Regions from separate parts of the Streptomyces sp. NPDC004788 genome, predicted to be linked through region 3. Evidence: riboswitches for the same ligand, from Rfam matches in the RefSeq annotation. Region 3 holds a riboswitch; each other region holds the start of a gene.
What was found. A riboswitch is a leader RNA that binds a small molecule or an ion and turns the genes downstream of it on or off. The one in region 3 is predicted to bind cyclic di-AMP.

Region 1 (4,710 bases), on a different contig from region 3:
GCAGCCGCCGGAAGCCTCGGCGTGCGAACCGCAGCCGCCCGCCGCGACCGCCGCGACATCGGCCCGGTGCGCCGGCAGCGTCGTCGTGCCCGCGCCCTCCACCTCGAAGCCCGCGTCGGCGATCATGTCCAGGTCGGCCTGGCCGGCCTGGCCCTCGCTCGTCAGGTAGTCGCCGAGGAAGATCGAGTTGGCGATGTGCAGCGCCAGCGGCTGCATCGTGCGCAGGTGCACCTCGCGGCCGCCCGCGATCCGGACCTCGACGTCCGGGCAGACGAACCGCACCATCGCCAGGATCCGCAGCGCGCGCTGCGGGGTGAGGTTCCACTCCTTGGCGAGCGGCGTGCCCTCGAACGGGATCAGGAAGTTGACCGGCACCGAGTCGGAGTCCAGCTCGCGCAGCGCGAAGACGACGTCGACCAGGTCCTCGTCGCTCTCGCCCATGCCCGCGATCAGACCGGAGCAGGCGGACAGACCGGCGGCGTGCGCCTTCGTCACGGTGTCCACGCGGTCCGCGTAGGTGTGCGTGGTCGTGATGTCCCCGTACGTCCCCTCGGACGTGTTGAGGTTGTGGTTGTACGCGTCGGCGCCGGCCGCCTTCAGCCGCTCGGCCTGGCCGTCGGAGAGCAGACCGAGGCAGGCGCAGACCTCCACGCCCTCGTTCTGCTCCTTGATCGCCTCGATGGTCTTGCCGACCCGGTCGACGTCCCGGTCCGTCGGGCCGCGGCCGCTCGCCACCAGGCAGACCCGCTTGGCGCCGCCGGCCACACCGGCCGCGGCGGCCTGCGACGCCTCCTCGGGCTTCAGCCACGTGTACTTGAGGATCTCGGCCTTGGAGCCGAGACGCTGCGAGCAGTAGGAGCAGTCCTCGGGGCAGAGCCCGGACTTCAGGTTGACGAGATAGTTGAGCTTCACCCGGCGCCCGAACCACTGGCGGCGCACCTTGCCGGCCGCGGCCACCACATCGAGCAGTTCGTCGTCGGAGGTCGCCAGCACGGCGAGCGCTTCTTCACGGGTCGGCGACTCGCGCCGCAGCCCCTTCTCCACCAGGGTGTTCAGCAGGTCCATAAGGGCTGATCCTGGCCTACGGCACGCCCCGCGGCCAAGGAGGATCTGAACAAACGGCCCCGTTTGAGGTGTGTGTATGACCACACCCTGACCTCGGCCGCGGCCGGTTAGGGTCTGTGCGCTGCCTACAAAAGGATCTGCCATGCCGTCGTACGTCGTGGACCCGCCGTCCTCCGGGGAGGCGCCGGGCCCGCGCCCGGCCGCCTTCGACTGGACCGAGGCCGCCGCGCGGCAGCGCGCAGAGGCCGGTCTCGTACGGACGCTGCGGCCCCGGGCCGCCGAGTCCGAGCTGCTCGACCTCGCGAGCAACGACTACCTGGGCCTGACCCGCCATCCGGAGGTCACCGGGGCGGCGGCCGAGGCGGCGCTCCGCTGGGGCGCGGGCGCCACCGGCTCCCGGCTCGTCACCGGCTCGACCCGGCTGCACGCCCGCCTGGAGCGCGAACTCGCCGACTTCTGCGGATTCGAGGCGGCGCTCGTCTTCTCCTCCGGCTACGCCGCCAACCTGGCCGCGCTCACCGCGCTGTCCGACCGGGACGGGCTGATCGTCTCCGACGCGGCCAACCACGCCTCCATCGTCGACGGCTGCCGGCTCGCGCGCGCCGAGACCGCGGTGGTCCCGCACGCCGACCCGGAGGCCGTCGCGAAGACGCTCGCGGCGCACCTGGGCCGCCGGGCCCTCGCGGTCAGCGACTCCGTCTTCTCCGTGGACGGCGACCGGGCGCCGCTCACGGAGCTCGCGGCGGCCTGCCGGGAGCACGGCGCGGGCCTGGTCGTGGACGACGCGCACGGCTTCGGCGTCCTCGGCGACGGCGGGCGCGGGGCGCTGCACGCCGCGGGGCTCGCGGGCGCGCCGGACGTGGTGGCGACGCTGACGCTGTCCAAGTCGCTGGGCAGCCAGGGCGGTGCGGTGCTCGGCCCGGCCCGGGTGATCGAGCACCTGGTCAACGCGGCCCGCACCTTCATCTTCGACACCGGCCTCGCTCCGGCCGCGGCGGGCGGCGCGCTGGCCGCGCTGCGGCTGATCGCCACCGATCCGGGGCTCGCGGCCCGGGCCCGTACGGTCGCGACCACCCTGCACCGGCTGCTCACCGAGGCCGGTCTCACCGCCGCCCACCCCGACGCCGCGGTGGTCTCGGTGCGCGCCCCCGGCCCGAACGAGGCCCTCGGCTGGGCCGCCGCCTGCCGCGAACTCGGCCTCTCCGTCGGCTGCTTCCGCCCGCCGTCCGTCCCCGACGGCATCTCCCGGCTCCGGCTGACCGCCCGCGCGGACCTCACCGACGCCGAGATCGAGCGTGCGGTGACCACGATCGTGCGGACGGCTCCGCCGGGCGCGCGGGGCGTATAGGGGATGTCCCGCGGCTGTCGGGTCGCCCGTCGCACGGTTCACCGCTTCGGGCGACAGATATCCGTATAACTTGGTCGATCGCCGCCCAGGGCCGCACGATCGGTGGCAGTCTGACGCGAAGCGCAACCCGGGCCGGGCCCGGAGGGGAAAGGGACAGCGTCGCCATGGCAGACCAGCAGGAAGCAACCGTCACGCTGCCGAGCGACCCCGCATCGGTCCCCGCCGCGCGGAGGTACGTCGCCGAGGTGCTCGCCTCCTGGGGGCTCGGTGACGTCGGAGACCCCGTGGACAACGCCGACACGGCCGACGCGGTCCGGCTCATCGTCTCCGAACTGGCGACCAACGCCGTCCAGCACACCTTCGGACAGTCGCCCACCTTCACGATCGACGTCCGTCTGGAGCGGGACGAGCGGCTGCGCATCGGGGTGACGGACAGCCATCCCCGCTGGCCGAGGCGCCTGCCGGCGGCCGTCCAGCAGGACAACGGCCGCGGCATGATGATCATCCGCTCGCTGACCGCCGAGGCGGGCGGCCGACTGTCGGTGACGCCGACGGCCGAGGGCGGCAAGACCGTGTGGATCGAGCTGCCCTGGCCGGCGGCGGTCCCCGGCTGACCGGACGGCCGCCTCGGCGGGCCGACCGGCTGACCGGACGACCAGCTGACCGGCCGGCCGCCTGACCGGCCGACCGCCTGGCGGGTCGACCGCTTGGCCGGACGACCGGCCGATTGGCCGACCGGTCCCGTGCGACGGGTCAGCGGACCCGGCCGTAGTAGACCTTCGAGGTCCAGATCCGGTCGAGCTTCACCCACGAGCCGGTCTTCGGCGAGTGCCAGATCGCGTTGTTACCCGCGTAGATCCCGACGTGGTACACCCTTCCACCGGAGTGGAAGAAGACCAGGTCCCCCTTCTGGCGGCTCGCCGCCGAGACGTGGCGTGTGGTGTTGTACTGCTGCTGCGCGGTGCGGGGCAGCGTCTTGCCCGCCCTCTTGTACGAGTAGAGCGTGAGACCCGAGCAGTCGAACCTGGTGGGGCCTGATGCGCCGTACCGGTAGGGCGATCCCTTCTTCGAGGCGGCGACGCTCAGTGCCGTGTTGGCGTACGAGCTCGCGGCCTGGGCCTCCGGCGCCGCTCCTGGTGCGAGCAGCGTGCCGCCGACGGCGGCGAGGGTGAGAGCCGAGACGGCTCCGGCCCGGGACAGCAGGGACGGGACATGAATCTGCGCAGTCATGCGCAACCCTTCGTCAGCCGCCTGTGAAGGATGACCTGTCGGGTTCGGGCAGGCGAAGATGCCCGGCCGCGGCTGCGGCTTCACCCCGAGGGACGGCTCCGATCGCTCGGACGTCCCGTGTTGCTCGGGTCCTCCACTCCTGCCGATCCACTCCTGTCGACCAGACATCCGGGACGGCGGCAGGACTCGGCGTCCGCCCGGACCGCCCCGCCTCGGGTGGCGGGGGCTTGTCGTCGACAGGGATCTTGACCCACGCCCGCGCCGAAATCCGAGTGGAAACAGCGATATGTGAGGCTCCTCACGACTGATCCATTCGGGTGGACAGTCAGGTTTGGTGATCGTCCGAGGTTTGCGCGACGAGTCCGCCACCAGGGGTGGAAGGGCCCGATTCCGCCAGATGCGTACACCTGTTGCGCAACACAGCTGAGCTCTATGTCGATACGTCGACTACGCCGAAAGGGGGATCGATTCCGGCGTTCCGCTGGCCCGAGTGGACCTCGACACGACACGCCCTCCTGTCAACTCACCTGTTGCCGGGGCATGGTGACGCGAGCCGCGCGGCGCTCTCCGTCCAACACCCGCAGCGCGCGGGCCAATGTGTCCGCGTGCACCTCGCTCTCGCCCCGCGCGTGCATGAGCGTCAGCGCCTCCCGCAGTGCCGTCGCCCGTCCGACCAGCGCTTGGGCGGCCCGTAGCGCCCCATAGGTATGCGAGGTCCTGGATGGATTGATCCGGCCGAGCAGATCGACGACTTCGAGATACGCGTCGACGAACTCGCCCTCGGCGCGGGTGAGCGCGGGCAGCGGCGGCAGTTCCGGGACCATGGCCGGCTCACACCCGCCCGGCGCCGTCGGTCCCGCCGTCGCGGCGGCTGCGGATGACGTGGTCCACCAGGCCGTACGCGAGGGCGCCCGGAGCGTCGAACACGGTCGTCCGGTCGAGGTCGGCGTCGATCCGGCCCCGCTCCTGGCCGGTGTGTTCGGCGAGCATCCCGGAGATCAGCTCCCGCTGCCGGAGCAAGTCGCGGGCGTGGACGTCCAGATCGCTGGGCTGTCCCTGCAACGGCT
Region 2 (4,710 bases), on a different contig from region 3:
ACACCGAGGATGGCGTTGGCGCCGAGCGAGCCCTTGTTCTCGGTCGCGTCCAGGTCGAACATCGCCTGGTCGATCAGGCGCTGCTCGGTGGCGTCGTAGCCGACGAGCTCCGGGCCGATCTGCTCGATGACGGCGAGGACGGCCTTCTCGACGCCCTTGCCGAGGTAGCGGTTGGGGTCCCCGTCGCGGAGCTCAATGGCCTCGAACGCACCAGTGGAGGCACCGGAGGGAACGGCAGCACGGCCGGTGCTGCCGTCGTCGAGGCCGACCTCGACCTCGACGGTGGGGTTGCCTCGGGAGTCCAGGATTTCCCGGGCTACGACGACGTCGATGGACGGCACGAGCATCTCCTTCTGGGATGTGACGCTGGTTGTGACGCATGCGGCAAGGTCTCGTTCGCCTTGCGACAAGAGCCTAACCGGCGCGGGGGCTCCGGCCAGCCGGGCGCCCGCCCCCTGGGACGAAAAAGGACCCAAGGGCATGCATTGGGGGACGAAAGAACCCGGTTACCGATCGGTACGAAACGGGCCCGGAGCACAGGCTCCGGGCCCGTTCCAGGGTCACCGCGGGGGGACAGCCGTCAGGCTCACTTGAGGTGGAGCTGCTGGCCCGGGTAGATCAGGTCGGCGTCCTGGACGATGTTCTTGTTCAGCTGGAACAGCTTCTGCCAGCCACCCTTGACGTGGTGCGTCTGGGCGATCTTGCTCAGCGTGTCGCCGGCCTTGACCTTGTACTCGCCGTCACCCTTGGCGACCTTCTTGCCGGTCGGCGTGGTGACGGTCTTCGCGGCCTTCGGCGCGGTGCGCTTCTCGCTGCGGGTGGTCGGCTGCTCGGCGGTGCGCTGGGTGGTGGTCGTCGGCGCGGCCGGCTTCGGGGCGGGGGCCGGGGCCTCGGCGGAGCCGCCGTCGTACGAGGCGCTGGACAGGCCGACGCCGCAGCTCGGCCAGGCACCCTTGCCCTGGCCCGCCAGGACCTTCTCGGCGACGGCGATCTGCTGCGACTTGGAGGCCAGGTCGGCGCGGGAGGCGTAGGCGGTGCCGCCGTAGGCCGCCCAGGTGGAGTTGGTGAACTGCAGGCCGCCGTAGAAGCCGTTGCCCGTGTTGATGGACCAGTCGCCGCCGGACTCGCACTGGGCGACGGCGTCCCACTCGGAGGCGGTGGCGGCCGAGGCGGTGCCAGCGGTCATCAGCGGGGCGGCGACGGCGACGCCGGCGACACCGGCGAGGGTGACGACGCGGGTGGCCTTGGAGGGACGACGGTGTTTGCCCTTGCCGGAAAGCAGCATGGAAGTTCTCCTCACCGACGCCTACGAGGTGAGCTGTCGGGTTCGGGCGAGTGAGTTGCCCGGCCGCGTGTCCTTGCACGCGGCTCCACCCCAAGCCGGTCGTCGGCCGTCTGTCTCAACGGCCGGGGCCGGCACTTACCTTGGGTCCCCCGCTCCTGCCTTCGGCGCTTGCGCGACGACTGTTCCCGGCGTCCGGCGGCAGGATTCGGCGTACCGGTCGGCGGGGCCCGCGGTGGCGAGCGGTCACGACCGTAGACACACCCCCGGCGGAAGTTCAAAGCCCATCAACCCGGAAAAATCGCCCCTACTTGCACTCCGTCAGGTGACGTTTGTGCAGGTGAGGGGCGAAACGCGCAAAGTTTGCGGACGTGACACGGCCGTTCGACAAGAGAGACTCATGTCTCACTTGCACAGAACCGGACATTCAGCCCCTAACTACCCCTCAGGCGTGACCTGGGGCGCGGTCTTCCCGAGGTTCAACTCAAGGCTCTGACCAGGGAGGATGAGGTCGGGGTCGGTGCCGACCGTCTTCTTGTTGGCGTCGTAGAGCGCGGTCCAGCCGCCGGGCAGGGCGTTCTGCTGTGCAATGTCCGACAGGCTGTCACCCGGCTTGACGGTGTATTCGTCCGCACTGGGCGTCTTGTCCGTGTTGTCCGCGGCCGCGTCGCCGGTCGGAGCGGCGTGCCGTCCGGATTCGGGCGTGCCGTCCGTATCGCCCGGTTCTTCTGTCGCGGCGTCACCGCGGTGCTTGCCGGTGCCGGTGGGGGCCGTTTCGGACGCACCGGGCGTACCGGGCGTACCGGAACCATCGGGTGTACCGGGCGTCACGGAGGTGCCGGGCGTCACGGGAGTGGTGGGTGCGTCCGGCGAGGCGGGCGTGGTCGGCGTGGCCGAAGTCGACGGGGCGGCCGGAGTGGTGGGCGCGGTGGGCGTCGTGGCGCTCGACGAGGGCTCGGTGGTCTTCGTGCCCGACTCGGCGGGCAGCCCCTCGGTGCGGTTCGACTCCTGGGGCGCGGCCGGCTGCGCGGGAGTGGTGGCCGGGCCCGGGTCGACGGCGGGCTTCCTGCCGTCGTTCTTCAGGCCGGCGATCGGCGCGCAGGTGGCCCACTGGGTGTCGCCGGCGGCGAGCGCCTTGTCGGCGATGGCGATCTGCTGGGCGCGGCTGGCGAGGTCGGGGCTCGGCGCGTAGGCGAGGCCGCCGTGCCGCTCCCAGCTCTCCTGGGTGAACTGGAGCCCGCCGTAGAGCCCGTTGCCGAAGTTGGCGCTCCAGGCGCCGCCCGACTCGCACTCGGCGACCCGGTCCCAGGTCGGTGCGTCGGCGGCGGAGGCGGAGCCGGTGGCGAGCAGCGGCAGCGCCATGGCCGAGCCGGTGACTCCCGCGGCGACGACGATCGCGGGGGCCTGGCGGGGTCTGCGGTGACGTCCGTTCCCGGAGCGCATGCGGAGTGCCTTTCGCGTGACTGCTGAGGTTGCGGGTGAACGTAGCGGCATTCGAACGCACGTCACAAGTCGATGCAGCGCAGATCACGCGAAGATCACAGCTTTGACGCTCCGTCAGTTCCGCGCGGCTTTGTGGGAAGCGCTGAACTCCACCGGAAGCGTGCGCAGGCCACGCATGATGAGCCCGCCGCGCCACCGCAGTTCCGCCGGATCGGCCCCAAGTCGCAGGTCCGGCAGGCGAGTCAGGAGCGTCGCGAGCGCCGTCTGCCCTTCGAGGCGCGCCAGCGGCGCGCCCAGGCAGTAGTGGATGCCGTGGCCGTACCCCAGGTGCTGGTTGTCGCGGCGCGCCAGATCCAGCGTGTCCGGCTCGTCGAACCGCGCCGGATCCCGGTCCGCGGCCGCGAGCACCACCAGGACCGGGTCGCCGGCCGGGATGTCCTGGCCGCCGATGGTCAGCGCCTCGGTGGCGAAGCGCCAGGTCGCGAGCTCCACCGGCCCGTCGTACCGCAGCAGCTCCTCGATCCCGGTCTCCAGCAGCCCGGTCTCCCCGGCCGCGATCGACTCCTGGAGGCGGGCACGCTGCTCCGGGTGACGAAGCAGGGCATACACACCATTACCGATCAGATTGACCGTGGTCTCGAAACCGGCGAAGAGAAGGATGAAGGCCATGGCGGCGGCCTCGTTCTCGGTGAGGTGCTCGCCGTGGTCCGACGCCCTGATCAGACCGGAGATCAGGTCGTCGCCCGGCTCCTCCCGCTTCTTGTGGATGAGCTCGGCGAGATAGCCCCGCATCTTCTTCACCGACCGCGCCACCCCGCCGCGCGGCCCGCCGCCGTGCCGGATCATCATCCCGGCCCAGTCGCGGAAGTCGTCCTGGTCCTCGCGCGGCACGCCGAGCATGTCGCAGATCGCGTAGATCGGCAGCGGGAACGCGAACTCGTGGATGAGGTCCGCGCTCCCCTTCTCCGCGAAGCCGTCGATGAGCCGGTCGGTCAGCTCCTGCACACGCGGCGCGAACTCCGCGACCCGGCGCGGCGTGAACGCCTTCGACACCAGCCGGCGCAGCCGGGTGTGGTCCGGCGGGTCGATGTTGAGCAGGTGCGTCATCAGCTCGGCCTTGCGCTCGCCCGGGATCCCCGTCTTGCCCTTCGCGTGCGCCGGCTCGTCGTGGTGCGCCGGGTTCTTCGAGAGCCGCTGGTCCGCCAGCGCCTGCCGCGCGTCCGCGTACCGCGTCACCAGCCACGCCTCGACCCCGCTCGGCAGGGTGGCCTTGTGGACCGGCGCGTGCTCCCGCAGCCAGGCGTACGCCGGATACGGATCGGTGGCGAACTCCCAGGTGAAGAGCTCGGGGGCGGGGGTCGACGGCTGCTCGTGCATGCCCCGACCGTAACCGGCCCGCCGACCGCTCACTCGTTCGGTGGACCGGCTCGCGTTCCCGGTGGGTAGGCTCACCGTAAGCGCCAGACTCCGTCGCATGGGAGCGCTGATGAGTGCCGCAGCCGATGAAGAGCGGGCAGAGCAGTACGCATTTCCGACGCCGCCGGCCGGTGGGTGGACTGCGGACGACCTCGACCGGATTCCGGGTCTCCCGCCGCACACCGAGCTGCTCGACGGAGGACTGTTCTTCATGAGTCCGCAGACCGACTTCCACATGGCCACCCTGCGCCTGCTGGAGAACGCCCTGCTGGATTGCGCACCGGACGACCTTTACGTCGTCCGCGAGATGACCACCAAGCTCGGCCTGCGGGACCGGCCGGAGCCCGACCTGATGGTGGTACCGCTGAGCTCCCGCACCGGCCCCGAGCAGACCTGGTACGACCCCAGCCACATCCTCCTCGCCGTCGAGATCGTCTCCGAGGAGTCGGTGGAGCGCGACCGGGAGATCAAGCCCCGTAAGTACGCCGCCGCCCGGATCCCCCATTTCTGGCGGGTGGAGCAGAACGGCGAGCTGCCCGTGGTCTACGTGTACGAGCTCGACCCCGCCA
Region 3 (4,710 bases):
CTCCCCATTATGGGCGGCTCGCGCCGTGCCGCGCCGGGGCCCGGGTCCCAGGGGGCACCTTGCCGGGATTTGCCCCGGTCGCCCACTGGGCGGGGCTGGGGCCCCCAGCCCCGCACCGCCGGGATTTGCCCCGGTCGCCCACTGGGCGGGGGCGGGCCCGTCCTCCCAGCCCCGCCGCCGGGATTCGTCCCTGTCACCCACCGCGCGGGGGGGGGCAGCCCCCAGCCCCGCTCAGCACGCCAGGGCCAGCGGCGGGCGCCACACCCGGCCGTCACCGGCGATGCCCGGCGTGGGCGTGTACGACAGCGGTACGACGTGGGTGGCGGCCGCGGCCTCGTTGCGGGTGCCGAGCCAGAGGTCGATGATCTGCCACGGGCGGCCGTCGAGCACGGCGACGGTTCTCGGCTGGCCGCCGCAGCTGTTGCCGTTGAAGACGCGGCGGCCGTAGGCGGGTGCGTTCCAGCCGACGTTGCCGGGCGCGGTCCAGCCGGAGTAGAGCGAGGGCGCGGTGGCGTAGCCGATCGGAGTGCCGGCGCAGTAGCCGCAGGCGTGGTCGGCGTACGTGAGGACGTAGTGGCGCTGTACGGGGTCCCAGTAGCCGCCCGGACCCTCGACCTGGCTGAGCCCGGCGATCTTGCGCACGCCGACGCCGTGGCCGCCGGTGCCCCAGAGGTCGAGTTCCTCGATGTCGAGCTCGGCGCTGCCCACGTGTGTGCAGACGAGGGCGGGCCGGCCGCCGGGGGCGCCGGACGCGATGAAACCGAAGTCGCCGTTGCCGGTGCAGAAGGAGAGCGCGGGCTTGTGGTACGAGCCGTTCGGGGTGACGCCGGGTCCGCAAGGGCCGGCCGCGGAGGCGCAGCCCATCGCGTTGTAGGCGTTCTTGCGGTCGACCGAGTAGTGGCGGGGGCTGTTGAACCAGAGGACGAAGACGCCGTCGTTCTCGCCCCATCCGGTGCGGCGGATCATCCGCGCGTTGAAGCAGCCCTGCCCGGTGCCGCCGCAGGTGTCCTGCCACGACGTGTGGGTCCACGGGTCGACGGAGTCGGGGTCGAACAGCGGTCTCGGGGTGCTCCAGGGGCCCTGCGGCGCCGACGCGGTGGAGACGCCGAAGCCGCACCAGGGCGTGGGCGCCACGTACCACCGGAAGCCGCAGCCGTACATCGTTCCGTACATGTAGTACGTGTCGCCGAACTTGGCGATCTGGGCGTCGTGGAGGTCGAGTCCCGAGATGGTGAAGGCGGCCGGGGGCGCGAGGGCGCGGTCGCCTCGCGCGGGCGTGTCGGCGTGGGCGGTGGCCGGCAGCGCGGCGAGGAGCGCGGTCGCGGCGAACAGCAGGCCGAGAAGGGCGACATGGGCGCGACGTACATGCACGAGTGATGATTATCAGACAAATCATCAGATTTCGTTCCGGACCGCGCGTGTCGTGGGTCGCCGTGGGTGAACGCGCGGAGGGCCACCCGTTTCACCGACGCGGAGGCCGCGGGGGGCTGGACGGCGCTCGACCCGTTCTTCCCGTACAGCAGCCATGTCCGCACCGCGCCTCACCGCGCCTCACCGCACCGCGCCTCACCGCACCGCGCCTCACCGTGCCGCGCCCCGGCGCCTACCCGCCCCGGCGCCTGCCCGCCCCGGCGCCCGCCCGCCCCGGCGCCCGCCCGCCCGCTCGCGCGGTGCGACGGCCACATCGGCTTACGTCCACCTGTTGACGCTGCCGCCGTACGACGTGTTCGCCGGGGGCGTCCTGGAACGCGTCCCGGCGAACACTCCGTGCTGAGACGCCCGCTGAGGCGCCGCCTGCAGCGGCGTCAGAGCGGCAGCAGATCCGGGCGCTTGGCCTCGACGTGGTCGCCGGAGCTCTCGCCGCGCAGCCGGCGCCCGATCCACGGGACCAGGTGCTCCTTGGCCCAGTGGATGTCGTCCTTGGTGACCTCCAGGGCGCCCCGCGGCGGCAGCGGCGGCCACGGCTGCTCCGGGTCGGCCGGCACCGGCAGGCCGAGGACCTGGGCGGCGCGCATCGCGACCCGGGTGTGGCCCTCGGGCGAGAGGTGCAGCCGGTCCTCGTCCCAGGCGCGGCGGTCCTGGACGGACCTGAGCGACCACAGGTCGAGCACGGGGCAGCCGTAGCGGTCGGCGATGGCCCGGACGTGCCCGTTGTACGTGGCGATCTTGCCGCGCAGGTGCTTGAGGAGCGCCACTTCCTTGGTGTCGAAGCCGGTCGTCACCATGACGGTGCCGACGGCGGAGGTCAGGTCGGCGACGGCGCGCTCGAAGCGCTCGGCGACGTCGTCGGGGTCGGTCCCGGGGCGGATGATGTCGTTGCCCCCGGCGCAGAAGGTCACCAGGTCCGGGGCGAGTTCCTTCGCCCGTGGGACCTGTTCCGTGACGATCTGGTCGAGAAGGCGCCCCCGTACGGCCAGGTTGGCGTAGCGGAAGGCGTCGTGCTCAGGCAGCTGGTCGGCGAGCAGGACCGCGAATCGGTCCGCCCAGCCGACGAAATTCCCGTCGGGCCCGGGGTCTCCCACGCCCTCGGTGAAGCTGTCACCGATCGCCGCGTACGACCCGAATGCGTTCTTGTCTCGTGATCTCGAATCGTCTGCCACGGGAACTCATCTTTCCCTTATGGGTGTGACCTACGCGACCGTAAGGAGGGGTTGACGGCGGGTGACATATGCCACCTGGTAAAGATCACGTCAATCAGGAATAAGCGAAGCCCCGGCACTGGCTCGTGCCGGGGCTTCGCACTGACTGTTCGTCAGAGGCGTCAGATGTTGACGCCGTGCTGGCGCAGCGCGGCCAGCGGGTCGATGTCGGAGCCGTAGTCCGGCCCGGTGCGCATCTCGAAGTGCAGGTGCGGTCCGGTGACGTTGCCGGTCGCGCCGGAGAGGCCGATCACCTGGCCGCCGGTGACGGTCTGGCCGGCGCTCACCGAGATGGAGGAGAGGTGACCGTACTGGGAGAAGGTGCCGTCGGCGTGCTGGATGACGATCTGGTTGCCGTAGGCGCCGCCCCAGCCGGCGGAGTAGACGGTGCCGGGGCCGACCGCGTGGACGGCCGTGCCGGTGTCGGCGATGAAGTCGACGCCGGTGTGGTAGCCGGAGGACCACATGGAGCCCGGCTGCTTGTACGGGGTGGAGATGCCGCCGCTGACCGGGACGACCCAGCCGGAGGAGGTGGTCGTGCCGGTCGACGCGGAGGACGACGCGGCCGAGGTCGGGGCGGCGGCCGGGGCGGAGGTGGTCGCGGCGGAGCGCTCGGCGCTGCGCGAGGCGCGCTGCTCGCCGCCGGCCTTGGCCGCGTGGGCCTTGGGCGCGTGGGTCTTTGCCGCGTGGGGCTTGGCGTGGCCCTTGGCGCCGAGGGTCAGCTTCATGCCGGGCAGGATCAGCGAGGGGTTCTCGCCGATGACCTGGCGGTTGTCGCGGTAGAGCTTGTGCCAGCCGCCGGCCAGGTGGTGCTCGGTGGCGATCTTCGACAGGTAGTCGCCGCGGACCACGGTGTACGCGACCGGGGCGGCGGCGTGGGCCTGGGCGGGGGTGACGGCGGCGGGGGTGACGGCGGCGGGGGCCACGGCGGCGACGCGCTGGTGCGCGACGGCGGGAGCGGCCTGCTCGGCGGCGTGGGCGCCGGTCGCGCCGATCAGCGGGAGCGCGACGACCGCGCCGCCCGTGCCGGCGGCGACGAACCCGCGGCTGATCGGGTTGGCCTTGGGACGGCGGTGCTTACCCTTCGCGGGCATGGCGAGTTCCTCTCCGTCGCCTGCGAGGTGAGCTGTCGGGTTCGGACTGGAGATGTCCGGCCGCGCGGTCGCGCGGCTTCACCCCGAGCCGTCCTTCGTGGGTGCTGCGTCGAGGGATCGGCAAAGTACCTGGGTCCCCCGCTCCTGCCTGACACGGGTGGGTGCGGATTCCGGGCGGCGGCAGGATTCGGCGGTCCGTCCGGATTGAGCGCGACGCTAGACGAGCCGGGCCGACGGGAACAAGCCACGGTTTTTCGGCCACTCTTGATCGCGCCCCGATCGCGCGATATCCGGCCGGAATTCCGGTCACCCTGCGCGATGACGGACCCTCGATTTCCCTTTCCGCGAGGGAATTTGAAAAAGACGATCAGCCACGGTCCGTCACGTTTATGACGCTGCTCACGCCCCGATTCCCATCTCCCCTGCAACCAGGGCGCGTTATCACCAAACCCGCAATACGGACAGATCACCCATTCCCGCCCGAGGGGGTATGCCCGGGGCTACCGAGCCTGGATGATTGCCCCAGGAACCGATCTCGAGAGACCAGGAGCAACCTTGACGCAAGCGACCACCGAGCCCGAGCTCGCCGGCGTACGCAACTTCCGTGACCTGGGCGGGCTGCCGACCACGGACGGCCGGGAGGTGCGCCCCGGGCGCCTCTTCCGCAGCGGTCACCTGGCGCACGCCACCCCGGAGGACACCGCGTTCCTCACCACCCTGGCCCTGCACACGGTGTTCGACTTCCGAAACGACGCGGACCGGAAGGTCGAGGGGCCGGACGTGGACCTTCCGGGGACACGGAACGTGAACATCCCCCTGAGCGACCCGGCCGACGGCAAGGAGTTCTGGAAGCTGGTGCGCACGGGCGACCTGGCGCAGCTGCGCGAGCTCCTGGCGGACGGCAGGGCCGCGGCCCGGATGTCCGGTTCGTACCGGAAGATGATTGTCGAGAAGACGGCCGAGCACAGCCGGATCCT

Region 1: linked by a shared signal. The riboswitch ahead of ACWEJX_RS32275 (C40 family peptidase) and the one ahead of ACWEJX_RS23760 (M23 family metallopeptidase) in region 3 are both predicted to bind cyclic di-AMP.
Region 2: linked by a shared signal. The riboswitch ahead of ACWEJX_RS07475 (transglycosylase family protein) and the one ahead of ACWEJX_RS23760 (M23 family metallopeptidase) in region 3 are both predicted to bind cyclic di-AMP.

What each region holds. Positions count from the first base shown of each region.
Region 1 covers NZ_JBSGBF010000108.1:1,821-6,530, forward strand. The annotation lists gene bioB (biotin synthase BioB) at 1-1,065, opposite strand, end outside; gene ACWEJX_RS32265 (8-amino-7-oxononanoate synthase) at 1,208-2,413, shown strand; gene ACWEJX_RS32270 (ATP-binding protein) at 2,578-3,027, shown strand; gene ACWEJX_RS32275 (C40 family peptidase) at 3,167-3,643, opposite strand; cyclic di-AMP (ydaO/yuaA leader) riboswitch at 3,647-3,812, opposite strand; gene ACWEJX_RS32280 (hypothetical protein) at 4,162-4,467, opposite strand; gene ACWEJX_RS32285 (ATP-dependent Clp protease proteolytic subunit) at 4,475-4,710, opposite strand, start outside.
Region 2 covers NZ_JBSGBF010000010.1:58,479-63,188, reverse strand. The annotation lists gene eno (phosphopyruvate hydratase) at 1-347, opposite strand, end outside; gene ACWEJX_RS07475 (transglycosylase family protein) at 587-1,285, opposite strand; cyclic di-AMP (ydaO/yuaA leader) riboswitch at 1,289-1,462, opposite strand; gene ACWEJX_RS07470 (transglycosylase family protein) at 1,721-2,725, opposite strand; gene ACWEJX_RS07465 (cytochrome P450 family protein) at 2,840-4,102, opposite strand; gene ACWEJX_RS07460 (Uma2 family endonuclease) at 4,200-4,710, shown strand, end outside.
Region 3 covers NZ_JBSGBF010000058.1:6,749-11,458, reverse strand. The annotation lists gene ACWEJX_RS23780 (MBL fold metallo-hydrolase) at 1-8, opposite strand, end outside; gene ACWEJX_RS23775 (hypothetical protein) at 232-1,371, opposite strand; partial or broken gene ACWEJX_RS23770 (STM4011 family radical SAM protein) at 1,462-1,774, shown strand; gene ACWEJX_RS23765 (SGNH/GDSL hydrolase family protein) at 1,806-2,600, opposite strand; gene ACWEJX_RS23760 (M23 family metallopeptidase) at 2,762-3,733, opposite strand; cyclic di-AMP (ydaO/yuaA leader) riboswitch at 3,738-3,903, opposite strand; gene ACWEJX_RS23755 (tyrosine-protein phosphatase) at 4,247-4,710, shown strand, end outside.